DNA from 4 places in the Agrobacterium salinitolerans genome. Region 2 is predicted to be linked to each of the others. Evidence: predicted binding sites of a transcription regulator. Region 2 holds the regulator's gene; each other region holds the start of a gene.
The links. Region 2 encodes LexA, which represses DNA repair genes until DNA is damaged. Its sites were predicted from a motif close to TGTTCNNNNTGTGTTCNG; they were not measured.

Region 1: O9X91_RS02555 (2'-5' RNA ligase family protein) is a predicted target of LexA. The motif match lies at 1,321-1,338, and genes of this name have one in related genera.
Region 3: O9X91_RS10955 (ImuA family protein) is a predicted target of LexA. The motif match lies at 2,137-2,154, and genes of this name have one in related genera.
Region 4: ruvC (crossover junction endodeoxyribonuclease RuvC) is a predicted target of LexA. The motif match lies at 1,576-1,593, and genes of this name have one in related genera.

What each region holds. Positions count from the first base shown of each region.
Region 1 covers NZ_JAPZLN010000001.1:539,438-543,152, reverse strand. The annotation lists gene O9X91_RS02565 (ArsC family reductase) at 1-82, opposite strand, end outside; gene O9X91_RS02560 (hypothetical protein) at 317-484, shown strand; gene O9X91_RS02555 (2'-5' RNA ligase family protein) at 544-1,260, opposite strand; gene guaA (glutamine-hydrolyzing GMP synthase) at 1,364-2,941, opposite strand; gene O9X91_RS02545 (5'-methylthioadenosine/S-adenosylhomocysteine nucleosidase) at 3,025-3,663, opposite strand; gene O9X91_RS02540 (PaaI family thioesterase) at 3,660-3,715, opposite strand, start outside.
Region 2 covers NZ_JAPZLN010000003.1:297,269-300,983, reverse strand. The annotation lists gene O9X91_RS13450 (ComEC/Rec2 family competence protein) at 1-1,104, shown strand, start outside; gene O9X91_RS13445 (glutathione S-transferase family protein) at 1,124-1,801, opposite strand; gene lexA (transcriptional repressor LexA) at 2,055-2,777, opposite strand; gene O9X91_RS13435 (ABC transporter ATP-binding protein) at 3,076-3,715, opposite strand, start outside.
Region 3 covers NZ_JAPZLN010000002.1:478,684-482,398, forward strand. The annotation lists gene O9X91_RS10940 (hypothetical protein) at 1-198, opposite strand, end outside; gene O9X91_RS10945 (glycerate kinase type-2 family protein) at 320-1,606, opposite strand; gene O9X91_RS10950 (DUF1304 domain-containing protein) at 1,611-1,964, opposite strand; gene O9X91_RS10955 (ImuA family protein) at 2,192-2,956, shown strand; gene O9X91_RS10960 (Y-family DNA polymerase) at 2,871-3,715, shown strand, end outside.
Region 4 covers NZ_JAPZLN010000004.1:62,012-65,726, forward strand. The annotation lists gene ruvB (Holliday junction branch migration DNA helicase RuvB) at 1-246, opposite strand, end outside; gene ruvA (Holliday junction branch migration protein RuvA) at 373-990, opposite strand; gene ruvC (crossover junction endodeoxyribonuclease RuvC) at 1,022-1,534, opposite strand; gene O9X91_RS15515 (methyl-accepting chemotaxis protein) at 1,783-3,715, shown strand, end outside.

The DNA.
Region 1 (3,715 bases), on a different contig from region 2:
AGTCGACGCTGTTCGTCTCCAGCCAGCTTCTGGCCTTCTTCATCGTGTCGCAATTCTTGATGCCGTAAATCGTGACCGTCATGCTATCGCCTCTTCGTCTTCAAGCCTTCCGGCATAACAAAATATCCATCTTATTCAAGCTGCCGCCTGAGGCGCCTTGCGTCGATTCATCCCTCATAATGCTTGAGCTATGCAAAATCGAGGTGGCTGACATCCAAACGAGCGCGAGCAAAGCTGCATGGCTTCCCTGCTACATCGAGAGTTGTAGAAGATGCCTGAAATCCCCATTATCTGGGCAACAAAGATGGAGATTAAAATGCGTCAGGTTGCAAAGACATCGCGTAACTTCTTCGGTGAAACCTTCGCCGTTCTCGGTGCAGCGCTCTCGGTTTCGGCCGCTGTTCGCGCACATCGCAAGCCCGCCCGTGCCGATCTAGAAGCTCTCGGCATCGACGGCAAGGCTTTCGACAAGGTTCAGCTCTAAGCTGCTATCGTTTGTAGCGAGGCGATTTCGCCTCGCCCGTGAGTATATTTTGGCGCGCCTTAGCGTTCCGACTGCTTCCGGTTCGGTCGTTTTCTAGGATCGATCAGTTTGTGCGGTAGATGTAGCTGACTTTCGAGCGGCTCATACCGATCCGCTTTTGCGGAGAGTGCGAAGCGTCCAAGGGACTCATGTCGGGTTTCGCCATTATGGCTGAAAACAAGCTCGAAATTACTCGCAAGCCAGCTATATGGCTTTCCGGCTGGCATCGGTTCCATCTTCCCGCAGCTATAAATCATCGTGATATGCGGTGTAAAAGATGGTGCAGGGATATAGGGAAGGTTCGCCTGTCGAAGCGCCCGTTGCAGCAGCCTCACCAGGGCATGGATCTCCGGCTGATCACCACCGTTTCGTAGGACCAAACTGTTGCGATTGCCAAAAAGTGCACTTCCGTCAAAGATGACCGGAACAGGCCGCGCGCTTACCGCACCCATTGCCGCCTTCAGTCTGCTTGTCAGTCCGTGAGGGATCGTCTCGAAACATCCCAAACACAGCAGGGTTATGTGCAGAAGCTCGGCGGGATATGCCTCACGGGTTGTCCGACCCAGAGCATGATGCGACGCATCGGCAAACATTCTTTCCGCCAATTGCCGTGGCGGCTTCAGCAGCAATAGGAGCTTGTTTCGAAAGCGTGGATTGACGCGTCGTATTTTCTGCGGCTCCAGCCCATCAAAGCAAAGCTGCCTCAAGGCTCTTTCGTCCGTCAACTCGCACTCCATGACGATGCTCCACAGCCTTATGCCAAGGCCGGAAACCTATCATTGTGAGGTGATAAAATAAAGAACAAAAGATGAACGGAAGGCGGAATTGCTCCGCCTTCGCTTATTCCCACTCGATCGTGCCGGGCGGCTTGCTCGTCACGTCGTAGACGACGCGGTTGATGCCGCGCACTTCGTTGATGATGCGGGTTGCGGCACGGCCGAGGAAATTCATGTCGTAGGGATAGAAATCCGCCGTCATGCCATCCACCGAGGTTACGGCGCGCAACGCGCAGACGAAGTCGTAGGTGCGGTAATCGCCCATCACGCCCACGGTCTGTACCGGCAGCAGCACGGCAAAGGCCTGCCAGATGGTGTCGTAGAGACCAGCCTTGCGGATTTCGTCGAGATAGATCGCATCGGCCTTGCGCAGAATATCGAGCTTCTCACGGGTGATCGCGCCGGGGCAGCGGATTGCGAGACCCGGACCTGGGAAGGGATGGCGGCCGATGAAGCTTTCCGGCAGGCCGAGTTCACGGCCAAGTGCGCGGACTTCATCCTTGAAGAGCTCACGCAGCGGCTCGACGAGCTGCATATTCATGCGCTCGGGAAGACCGCCGACATTGTGGTGGCTCTTGATGGTGACCGAAGGGCCACCGGAAAAGGAGACGCTTTCGATGACGTCAGGGTACAGCGTTCCCTGCGCAAGGAATTTGGGTGCGCCCTTGCCATCGGCGGCGATCTTGGCCGCCTCGGCCTCGAAGACTTCGATAAACAGACGACCGATGGTCTTGCGCTTCACTTCCGGATCGGAAACGCCCGAGAGTTCACCGAGGAACAGATCGGCGGCGTCAACGTGCACCAGCGGAATGTTGTAATGATCGCGGAACATGCCGACGACCTGCTCGCTTTCGCCAAGCCGCATCAGGCCGTGGTCGACATAAACGCAGGTCAGCTGGTCGCCGATCGCCTCATGAATGAGGATGGCCGCAACGGAGGAATCGACGCCGCCGGAAAGCGCGCAGAGCACGCGGCCGGTGCCGACCTGCTCGCGGATCTTGCGGATCATTTCGGCGCGATAGGCGGCCATCGTCCAGTCGGATTTGAGCCCGACGATCTTGTGCACGAAGTTGGAAAGCAGCTTGCCGCCATCAGGCGTATGCACCACTTCCGGGTGGAACATGGTGGTGTAATAGTGACGCTTCTCGTCCGCGGCGATGGCGAAAGGTGCATTCTCGGAAGTCGCGATCACCTCGAAACCGTCCGGCAGCTTCGTGACGCGATCACCGTGACTCATCCACACAGGATAGCTCTTGCCCTGCTCCCAGAAACCGTCGAACAGAGGGCTTGCCTTCTTGATGTCGATATCGGCGCGGCCGAATTCGGCTGCGTGGCCACCTTCAACGGTACCGCCGAGCTGGGTGCAGAGCGTCTGCTGGCCGTAGCAGATGCCGAGGATCGGAACCTTGCTGTCAAACACCGCCTGCGGTGCGCGCGGGCTTCCTTCCGCCGTCACGGATGCGGGGCCGCCGGAGAAGATCACGCCCTTGGGCTGAAGCTTCTCGAACGCCTCTGCGGCATTCTGGAACGGATGGATTTCGCAATAGACCCCGGCTTCGCGGATGCGGCGCGCAATCAGCTGCGTCACCTGGCTGCCGAAATCGATGATGAGAATGCTGTCGGGATGGGCTATCTGGGTCATGGCGAGCCTTTAAAGAAAAGCGGGGCTTTAGGCAACCCGGAAGCGGGCGTCAAAGGGCGGAAATTTGCGAAAATCGCAAGGTTCTAAAGGGCAATCACGCCGTCCTCGATGGCGCGGCAGAGCCGGTCGACGGCATCCGCCAGCTTTTCATCGATGACGTGCAGGTACTCCGTCCAGTCGTCCACATGGTTCACATCCTCCTTGCCGTCGGAAATGCCGCGCAGACTGACGAGCGGTACGCCGAAGCGCTGGCAGGCTCTTAAAACCGCAAAGGTTTCCATTTCCACCATATCGGCGTCGATCAGCCCGTAGGCTTCGCCTGAAACGACATTGGCGCCCGTGGAAAGCCGCGCCTCGGCAATGTCCGGTATCCGCAAAGGCAAGGCCACTTCGGCGGGCAGATCGAGCAGCGGCGTGCAGCCCTTTTCGAAACCGAAGGCGGAGGCATCCATGTCGCGATAGGAAACGGAAATGGCCTGATAGACGCCGGTTTGCTCCAGCGTCCGCGAACCGGCGGAACCGAGCGAAACGACGAGGTCCGGCAGGTGATCGGCCGCATCGAGACCGGCAAGAACGGCCGTGACTGCAATCGCCGCCTCGACCGGGCCGATACCGGTCATCAGCGGTGCAATGCGCGCCTGAAGATGGGGCCCGTATTCGGGGGAGGCCGCCATGACGAAGAGGACGGATTTATCCGCAACATGCGAAAGCCGGTAGCTCATCCGATAATATCCTCGCGACCCTTCACCACCATCATCGTGCCCGTCATGGAGG
Region 2 (3,715 bases):
AAACCGGCGTGGATGACGGTGGCGGGAACGGCAGGCGCCGTCATCGGCGGTGTTGTCACCACATCGCTGATCGGCGGGCTTTCGACGGCGATCTATTCCGCCGAGCATTTCCAGCGTGTCACCACCTATGGACTTTTCGCCAATCTGGCAGCCATGCCGCTGATGTCGCTGGTCGTCATGCCCTTCGGCCTCATCGCCATGCTGTTGATGCCCTTCGGGCTCGATGCGCCGTTCCTGAAGGTCATGGGTTACGGCATGGCGCTCGTTATCGAGGTTGCGGACGAGGTGGCGTCCTGGGGTGGCAGCGCGGCGACCGGGAGACCGCATGGCGCTTTCATCGGCATTGCCTCTGTGGGTTTTCTGCTGCTGACATTGCTGCGCACCCGTTTGGCGCTACTCGGTTTGCCACCTCTGATATTGGCCTTCGGCCTCTCTGGAGCCGTCGCCCAACGCGGTCTGCCTGATCTGCTTGTCCATGAGGAAGGCAAGCTGGTGGCGCTTCTGGACGAGGGCAGGGTCTACACCACAAAAACGCGGCCGCAGGGCTTCATCTATGAGCAATGGCAGAGGGCGCTGCTGTTGCCTGACAAACCGCTCCCACCGGTCCTTCTCAAGATGGGGGCTCCGACAACAACCGTTGCTCTCACCACCAAATCCAAGCTGGCGCCGGAGGACATGAAGGCCGTGGCGCGGGAGATGATAACGACGCTGAGAGATGCCGCACCCGGTGTCTTCACCTGCAGAACAGGCATCTGGTGTGCGGCGCGCGCGGGAAGCGGCGAATTTATCATAGTTCTGGAAGACGGCCGGTTTGCAGGAAAAGCCTGTGATATCGCCGATATCGTCATCGTCTCCCGCAGAACCTCGTTTGCGCAATGCCGCTCGGGCGCCCTGCTGCTCAATCGCGACACATTAAGACGCATCGGCTCGGTAGAGATAAATTTCGCCGGCAGCGAACAGGCGGGGGTGGTGGGGCGGATGCGCGCGGCAACCGCCAGCACCGACAGGCCGTGGAGCGAACATCGCTATTACGACTGGAAGAGTGGCCGCTTTGACCGTGATGTGCCAGAAGCCGTCACTCAGGTGCTGACGGCATCGCAGTGAGTGCCGTCAGCATGTTTTGTCAGGCCTTGGCGCGCAGATCCGCGGTCAATTCGCCAATGCTGCCGATCTCTTCTTCATGCGGCAGATCGCGCCAGATTTCCTTCAGTCCGGCCTCATACCATTCGCGCATGGCGGGCAGGGCAAGCAGCCTGTCACAATAGGCCTTCGCCGCTGGCGAAAGATCGGCGCCATAGGTCTGGAAACGGAACGCCACCGGGCAGAAGAAGGCATCGACCGCCGTGAATTTTTGACCGGCGAGAAACGGTCCGCCGAATTTTGCGAGGCCTTCGCTCCACAGCGCATCAATGCGTTTTATGTCGGCCGCAAGCCCGGCATCGCCGCCCTTCGGTTTTACGCGGATACCGACCGACATGGGATAGAGATTGCGCAGCGAAGAGAAGCCCGCATGCATTTCACTTGCCGCCGAGCGTGACCAGGCCCGTGCCTGCTTGTCACTTGCCCAGACACCCTGATGTCTCTCGGCCAGATATTCGGCAATCGACAGCGATTCCCAAACCGTCACGCCCTCATCAACAAGGCACGGCACCTTGCCCGTCGGCGAAAAGCTGGAGAAGGCAACACCTTCGCCAAAGGGAACGAGTTTTTCATCAAAGGCGATGCCGAGCGTGCGCATCAAAACCCAGGGCCGCAGCGACCATGAGGAATAGTTCTTGTTGGCAATATAAAGATCGTACATGGCGTTTTTCCCCCGATAGGATGCGCATTTCTATATCTGCGAATGGTCTTGGAATATCGCAAAGAATCCATGGCTCCCATAACGCCAATTGATGGATGGGCCATCGTGCACAACCGCATTTTCGCAACGACGAGCGCGTTTGCCACTTAAAAAAGAAAAGGCGCATCAATTCAACGAAATGACGCGCCCTTCATCTTGCAGGCCAGATATGCCGCCGTTTAACTGTTTCGGCTTATCCAAACCGGCGGCGGCATCAATGATATCTGCGGATCAACCCAACCAGCTTGCCCTGTATCTTCACCCGATCAGGCCCGAAAATTCGGGTCTCATAGGCCGGGTTTGCAGCTTCCAGCGCGATGGAGGCTCCCTTGCGGCGGAAACGCTTCAGGGTCGCTTCTTCATCATCCACCAGCGCGACGATGATATCACCCGGATTGGCCGTATTGCCGTTGCGGATGATGACGGTATCGCCATCAAAAATGCCGGCCTCGATCATCGAATCACCCTTGACCTCCAGAGCGTAATGTTCGCCCGAACCCAGCATATCCACTGGCACAGCCACATCATGGGTGTTGTTCTGGATGGCGGAAATCGGCACACCGGCGGCGATGCGGCCCATGACCGGCACGGTGACGGCACCGCCGAGATCATTGGCAGGCGCCTTGGGGGTCGCGGCCGGCTCCGGCGCCTTCGGCTTGCCCAGGCTGCCTTCGATGACGCTCGGTGAGAAACCACGCTGCGGCCTTGCGCCCGGCGTATAGGCCTCAGGTAATTTTATCACTTCCAGCGCTCGCGCCCTGTTGGGTAGCCGGCGAATAAACCCGCGCTCTTCGAGTGCGGTAATCAGCCGGTGAATGCCGGATTTGGAAGCAAGATCGAGTGCGTCCTTCATTTCATCGAAGGAGGGCGGCACGCCGGACTCTTTCATTCTTTCATGAATGAAGAGAAGCAATTCCTGCTGTTTGCGCGTGAGCATGAGGAAAACACCCTTGAGAATCGTCGTTGAAGTCGCGAAACAAATACAGAACGAACACTATATGTTCCATATGTGTTCCGCAATCCCCTAAAATTTCGTGAAGGGTGCATCTCAGATCGTGATTTGATATTCGAAAGCGTGAACTGCCGAGAGCCGGTAGGGTTGGTGACTATTTTGATAATCGGAGGAACTGCTGTCTGAAGTGGGCAATTGAAGGCAGCTCTGTGTTTCAGGCATCCGGTACGACGATCCGTCCGTCTAAGACGGCAAATCGCTCATATCCGTTACGAGGATTTTCTTAGAGGGCGTGTTCGCCCGGTCCGAGATAGCTCGCCATCAGTGCCGGATCGACGGCGAGTTCGGCGGCCGGGCCTGAGCGGCGGACCTCGCCGAGTTCGACGAGGTAGGCCTCGTCGGCGATTTCAAGCGCGGCGCGGGCGTTCTGTTCGACGAGCAGGATGGAGACACCGGTACGACGCAGTTCGGCAACGATGCGCAGGATTTCGGCGACGATCAACGGCGCAAGCCCGAGACTAGGCTCATCCAGCAGCAAAAGCCTCGGCCGGCTCATTAGTGCCCGGGCGAGCGCCAGCATCTGCCTTTCGCCGCCGGAAAGCGTTCCGGCAAGCTGCTTGCTGCGCTCGCGAAGGCGTGGAAAGAGTGCGTGTATTTCCTCACGGGTTTCGTTGCGCTCCTGGCGTGAGCGCAGGAATCCGCCGAGCTCGATATTATCCTCGACGGTCATCGACCCGAACAATTCGCGCCTTTCCGGCACAAGGCAAAGGCCAGCGGCAACCCGGGCCTCGATGGTATCGGGCACTGGCGCGCCGTCGTAAAGAATGGTCCCGCGCGAAGGCACGACGCCCATGATGGCGTTGAGCAGCGTGGTCTTGCCCGCCCCGTTTGCGCCGATGACCGTGACGATGCTGCCGGACGTC
Region 3 (3,715 bases), on a different contig from region 2:
GTCCTCGATCTTGGTCCAGGACGAAACGTTGAGCTTCATCTCGCAACGTGCGAGATAGGAGCCGCCATCGACCTTCAGGCAGGATGTCTGGCCGAGTTCGAACATGGCACCGCGATTTCGGCATTTGCAATTGTGGGCATCCGCCAAAGTCGGAATAAGGGCCATGATCAGGCCGAATATGAGTACTCCAGAACGCATGGCTGAAGCTCCAAAGGATATCGCGCTAGATTACTCCTCTCCGAAGGCATAGTCAAAACGTCTTCCCTCCGAGAAGCCCGCGTCGGAAGGCCCATAATAGTCACTGCAAACTTCTCCGCTATTACCCGATCAGAATCGCCCTGATATCATTCACATTCGTCAGGGTCGGTCCCGTGACGACAAGGTCTCCTGCTGCATTGAAAGCGGTGTAGCTGTCGTGGCTCATGAGCGACTGGCGCGGATCGACACCGGCTTTGCGCATGCGGGCAAGCGTGTCCGGTGTCACCACCGCACCTGCCGCATCCTCCACGCCGTCTATGCCGTCGCTGTCGCCGGCAATGGCCCAGATGCCATCCGCACCCTTCAGCGTCAGCGCAAGGCTCAGCAAGAACTCCGTGTTGCGACCGCCCTTGCCTGCCGGTCCCTTGCCGCCAACGCCCCTGTTCAGCGTGACCGTGGTTTCGCCGCCGGAGAGCAGGACGGCCGGGCCTTTGACCGGAAGGCCCTTGCGGCTGGCGGAAAGCGCGATGCCGGCCATGACTGCGCCGACATCTTTTGACTCACCCTCCAGTGAATCTCCGAGGACGAGCGGCGTAAGCCCAAGTTTCACTGCCTCATCCGCTGCCGCCTGCAGGGCGAGCGAGGGGGCGGCGATGAGCCGGATATCTTCCGCGATATCGCCCGCCTTCGGGGTTTCCTCGCCTTTTTCCAGCACCTTGCGCACGTTTTCGGGAAGATCGAGCGCATAACGGGAGACGATTTCCCGCACGGTTTGAATGTCACTCGGATCGGCAACCGTTGGCCCGGAGGCGATCTCTGAGGGGTCGTCACCCGGAACGTCGGAAATCAGCAGTGAAACGACCTTGGCGGGTTTGGCGGCCAGCGCCAGCCGTCCGCCCTTGATGCGGGAGAGGTGTTTGCGCACCGCATTCATTTCGGAAATCGTCGCACCGCTGGCAAGCAAGGCACGGTTGACAGCCATCTTGTCCGCAAGCGTCATGCCTTCGGCTGGCGCGACCATCAGTGCCGAACCGCCGCCGGAAATCAGTGCGATCACCATATCGTCGGCGGTGAGCCCTTCGACTGCGGCGAGAATGCGTTTTGCCGCTTCCGCGCTCTTCTCGTCGGGCACGGGATGGGAAGCCTCGATGATTTCGATACGCGCCGTCGGCACGGCATGTCCGTAACGCGTCACCACCACACCTGAGAGCTCCACATGTGGCCATGCCGCTTCAAGCGCTGCGGCCATGGCGGCGGAAGCCTTGCCGGCGCCCACGACCACGCAACGCCCTTTGGGCGGGGAGGGGAGGTGGTGTTGCAGCACCTTTGCCGGATCGGCGCTGGCGACTGCGGCCATGAAAATGCGGTTGAGAGCGTCTCTTGCGGAGGTGTCGTTCCATGCGGTCATCAGGTCATGCTCCAAGCCAGAGGAAGCCGAGCGCAAACAATGCCGGCAATGCCTGAATGAACAGGATCTTCATATTGGCAGTGATCGCGCCGAAAATACCGGCGATCAGAACGCAAGTCAGGAAGAAAACCTTGAAGCTGAGCCCGTCATCGCCCTGTGTGAGCCCATAGATCAGCCCGGCTGCGAGAAAGCCGTTATAAAGCCCCTGATTGGCGGCAAGCACTTTTGTCTGCCGGGCGAAATCCGCCGAGAGACCAAAGGCTTTTCGGCCGGCCGGCTTTTCCCACAGCAGCATTTCCAGAATGACGATGTAGATATGAATCGCCGCAACCACGGCAATCAAGATGCTGGCGATCATCGGTGGTTCCTCCAAACCATGATGTCCGTTGCCTGCGGCTGTCGGGGGAAAACAGGCGGCGAGCGGACAATTCCGTTTTAACGATGGGGCAGAGCGCCGCAAGGCCGGAATCCTCTCTTCCCGTGCAAACTGTTGAAGAGCGCCAACCTGTTGCTTGACTCTTTACCGAAATAGGAACAAAACAAGAACAATTAAGATGAATAACCGGAATTGAAACCTGTCATGCCATGCAAAAGCGCGCGGATCAGTTGCTCCTTGTCGAAGAGCTGCGTGAAAGGCTGGAAAGGATCGGTAACGGCGCTCCGCGCCTGCACGAAACTTTGCCTTTCGGCGTGGATGCCCTCGACCATCACCTGCCGGGAGGCGGGCTAAAGCTCGGCTGCCTGCATGAGGTGAGCGGCGGCGGCAATGGCGCTGTCGATGGCGCGGCGGCTGCCCTTTTTGCGGCCGGTGTGGCGGCAAGGCTTTCCGGCAAGGTTTTATGGTGCGTCACCCGACGGGATCTGTTCATGCCGGGGCTGACGCAGGCGGGCCTGTCGCAGAACCGGCTCATCATCGTTGAATGCCGCGATGAGAAAGGCGTGCTCGATTGTTTCGAGGAGGGCCTACGCTGCAATGGTTTCGGCGCGGTGATGGGCGAACTGGCGAAATTGCCGATGAACGCCTCGCGACGGCTGCAACTGGCGGCGGAAACCTCTGGCGTTACCGGCATCGCCATCCGCCGTTTCAGGCGTCCGGCCGATGCGGCGCTGTTCGGCGAGCCGACCGCGTCCGTTACACGCTGGCGGATTTCCGTGCGGCCCTCTTCGCCTTTGCCGGTGCCGGGGGTGGGCAGGCCGCGCTGGTTTCTTGAACTCTTGCGATGTCGCGGCGGCGAAAGCGCCGAATTTGAAGTGGAAGCCTGTGATGCAAAGGGTCGTCTCGCTCTACCTGCCGACATGGCCGACGGATCGCTTCCGGCGTCTTTTGGGGCAGAACGCGCCGCCGGTTGAAACGCCGCTGGTCATGATCGGCCGACAGGGCAGCCGCCGGCTGGTGCTGGGGCTCGACAAGGCGGCAAAGGCGGCGGGCATCCGCCCCGGTACGCCGGTCAGCAAGGCACAGGCGCTGGTGCCGGGTCTTCTTATGGAAGATCTGGACTCGGCTGGTGATGCCCGCGCCCTTGAGCAATTGGCCTTTCATTTTTTACGCATCTACGCCCCCATTGTCGCTGCCGACCCGCCGGACGGGCTGGTGCTGGACACAGCGGGTGCTGACCATCTGCACGGCAATGAGACGCTGATGCTGAGCGGCATGGTCAACCGCCTGCATGCCGCAGGCTTTGCCGCCCGCGCCGCCATTGCCGATAGCTGGGGGGCGGCTCATGCGCTGGCACGTTTCAGCCGTGAGGAAATCAGCATCATACCGCCGGGTGGCCAGAGAGCGGCGATCAGCGGCCTGCCGCTTTCTGCGCTGAGGCTGGAGGAGCGTATCGTTTCCGGGCTGAAAGTGCTCGGCTTCCGCAGCATCGGTGAGCTTGCCGAAGCCGCGCGCGCGCCGCTGACCCTGCGTTTCGGCCCCGAGCTTGTCCGCCGTCTCTCCCAGGCTTTCGGAGAGATTGGCGAACCCATCGAACCGGTGCGGGTGGCCGAGCTGGTGGAGGTGCGGCGCGCCTTTCCCGAACCCATCGCAGCAGCGGAGACGATTGCCCGTTATACGCAGAAGCTCGTTGTTGACCTTTGCGCCGCGCTGGAAAAGCGCGGTCTTGGTGC
Region 4 (3,715 bases), on a different contig from region 2:
TTTGAAGTTGACGCCAAGTTCCTTGGCCATGATCTGCGCCAGGGTGGTCTTGCCGAGACCGGGCGGGCCGACGAACAGCACATGATCCAGCGCTTCGCCACGGTTCTTGGCCGCCTCGATAAATACCTTGAGATTGGCGCGGGCCTCCGCCTGGCCGGTAAAATCGTCCAACGATTGCGGACGCAGGGTGGTGTCGATGTCCTCACCGCGCTTTTCGGGGGTGATCAGTCTCTCCGCATCGCTCATTCAGGGCATTCCATTGTTCTAACCGAATTCATCAGGTGGTCGTCGCCCCTATATCACGACTATCGCTTCAAAGCGCTTCACGAAATTCAGGATAGACCGGGCTCCATATCCGCTTGACGGGCGTCCTTACCGCGAAAGCTCTTTCAGCCCGAGCCGGATTAGCTTGGCGCTGTCGCCGCCCTCGCCGCCGTTCTTCAGCGCGGCGGCAACCGCATTGGCGGCCTGGTCGCGCGAATAGCCGAGATTGGTAAGCGCGGAAACGGCATCCGCAACCGGCGCGGATGCGACGCCTTCGCCAAGCTCCTGCTTCAGTCCGATCGAGGCGGAAGCCTCTCCTGCGAAGGCAGGCGCCTTGTTGCGAAGCTCGGTCACAAGACGCACCGCCACCTTCGGCCCGACGCCCGGTGCGCGTGAGATCATCGTTTTGTCCTGTAGCGCAATGGCATTGGCCAATTCGGAGGGCGACAGCGTGGAAAGCACGGCCAAGGCCACTTTCGAGCCCACCCCCTGCACGCTCTGCAGCAGGTTGAACCATTCCCGCTCCAGCGCCGAAAGAAAGCCGAAAAGCTTCAGCTGGTCCTCACGCACATAGGTTTCGATAAACAGCACCACCGCCTCGCCGACGGAGCCGATTTTCGCCAGCGTGCGCGCCGAACAATAGGCCACGTAACAGACGCCGTGCACATCCACCAGCACATAGTCCGCGCCGATTTCCTCGATGCTGCCTTTCAGTTTTCCGATCATGATGCCGCCCGCTGCAATGAGACTTTAAATATTAACCGGCCGCCAGCAGTCGCCGCATCCTGTCACCGCCGCGATTATGGGCGTGGCAGATGGCGATGGCGAGCGCGTCCGCCGCATCGTTACCCTTGAATTCGGCCTTCGGCATCAGGATTTTCAGCATCATGTGAATTTGCTGCTTTTCGCCGTGCCCGACGCCGATCACGGCCTTCTTGACCGCGTTCGGCGCATATTCGAAGACCGGCAGTCCTGCGCGTGCCGGAACCAGCATGGCGATGCCGCGCGCCTGACCGAGTTTCAAGGTCGCAACCGCATCCTTGTTCACGAAAGTCTGCTCCACCGCCGCCTCGTCGGGCCGATGGCTGTGCACGATATCCGCTAGCCCGTCATGCAACTGGCAGAGCCGGGAGGCCAAATCCAAATCACCGTCCGACGTCACCGTGCCGGAGGCGACAAACCGCAGGCTGTTTCCGAGGGTGTCGATCACCCCCCAGCCGGTACGCCTTAATCCGGGGTCAATACCGATGATTCGAATCGTCTGTTGCATGAGGCACCTTATCTTTCCGGCTGCGACCCTGCCAGCCATAAGTGAACAAAACGACAACATTCGTCAAATTTGCAGTGCAGCATTTACCTCTGCTTAAACCGCGTGTCGCATTGTTCCCCCACAAAATCAAAAAAGGGGAGCTGCGGACATGACGATCCGCAGCGCAATATGTTCGCCATATCAGCCGTCCGATGGCGCCATGCATGCATGGCGCGGGAACTGATCCGGCATTGAGGGCTGCATCGGCCATGTTGAACCGTTTTCATTCCATATCCACCAAAGTGCTGGCGATTTTCCTGGCGCTTATGGCGATCTCGACCGGGGCTCTGACACTTCTCGGCTATCAGAGCAGCAGCGGCGTTCTCGAAGAACAGGCGTCGAAATCCATGGAGAGCATTCTCGTCTTTCGTGGCGACATGCTCCAGGAGCGTCTTGAGCAGCTGAAAACACAGGCGGATTCCATCGCCAAGATCGAATCGCTGCAGATGGCCGTTGTTTCCATGCGCAGCGGCTGGGCAACCGTGCAGAAGAACTCCGGCGACGCGAAGGCGGAACTGCAGCGCGTCTTCGTCAGGGAAAACCCCTTCAACGAAAAGGAAAAGCTGATCAAGCCGGAAAGCCCGAGCGGCTTTTATTATTCGACCCACGAGAAGACCCAGACGGATATTGGCGGTTATTTGCAGGAAACGCCGTTCAGCGACGTCCTCTTCATCGATCCGGCCGGCACAGTCTATTATTCCTACCTGAAAGGACCGGCCTTCGGGGAAACCGTCGCAGGCGGCGCCTGGGCGGAAAGCGGCCTCGGCGCGGCCTTCGCACGCGGCGCTGCGAATGCCGAAAAGGCCGTGAACGACATGGCACAGACCAGCTTCTCCGGCCTGCGCATCGATGCGGCCACGAAAGAGGCCGGCGTTTATTTCGGCGTTCCGGTCGTCAAATTCGGGGCGTTCAAGGGCGTCGTTCTCTTCCGGGTCAAGGAAGAGGTCTTCAGCCAGATCCTCACGAAGGGTGTGACGGCCGGCAGTTCCGAACAATCCGCAATCGTGTCCGCCGATGGCAAGGTTATCGGCGTGGAGGGCAACAGGCTGGTTGGCCTCGATCCGGCAATCTATGGCTTCCATGGGCAGGCGTTGAATGCGACAGGCATGACGATTGCCAAGATCGACCGTGCGGATGGCGAGGCCAATGCCTATGCCCGCCCTTTCTCTTTCGCCGGTGAAAAATATCTGGCGGTGGAAAGCATGCTGCGCAGTGAATTGAATGCGGGCTCGGTTTCAATTGCCGGCACGCTTGCCATGATCGGCCTTTGCGTTCTGGCCGCGATGTGCGCGGCGACGGCCTTCTTCGCGCGGCGTCTGTTCGCACCGCTGGAAAAACTTGCAGGATTGACCGGCGAAGTGGCAGCGGGCCGTCTCGATGCCGAAATCGGCAATCAGGACCGGAAGGACGAGATTGGCCGTATGGCACGAGCGCTCGGAAGTTTCCGTGAAAAACTCATCCTTCAACGGGAAATGGAAGAGACTGCTTCGCGCACGCGGGAGGAAGCCGAAACGGCGCGGCGCGCGCATCTTGCCGAGCGTGAGGCCGAGGCAGGCACCCTGCAGATGGTCGTGCAATCGCTGGATGAGGGGCTCGACCGGCTGGCGAACGGCAACCTCGCCTATCGTATCGAAACCATCTTCCCCGAAGATCTGGAAAGCCTGCGCCATAACTTCAACACGGCGCTTTCCCGGCTCAGCGAAACCATGCAGGCCATCGGCGGCAATTCCGCCGCCGTTCGTGGCGGCTCCGAGGAAATGCGGGTGGGCGCTGACCAGCTCGCCGAACGCACCGAGCGGCAGGCAGCTTCCATCACCGAAACGGCAAGCGCTATCAAGGCGATCACCGAAGCCGTCCGCGACCAGATCGAGCGCGCCGAACAGGCAACGCGGATCGCCCGCGACGCCAGTGCAGAGGCCACGGCATCCAGCCGCGTGATGGAGCAGACAATCGCCGCCATGGAAGCGATCCAGACCTCGTCGCGCCAGATCAACCAGATCATCGGCGTTATCGACGAAATTGCCTTCCAGACCAATCTTCTCGCCCTCAATGCAGGCGTGGAAGCAGCCCGCGCAGGCGAAGCCGGCAAGGGCTTTGCGGTCGTGGCGCAGGAAGTGCGCGAACTGGCGCAGCGATCCGCGG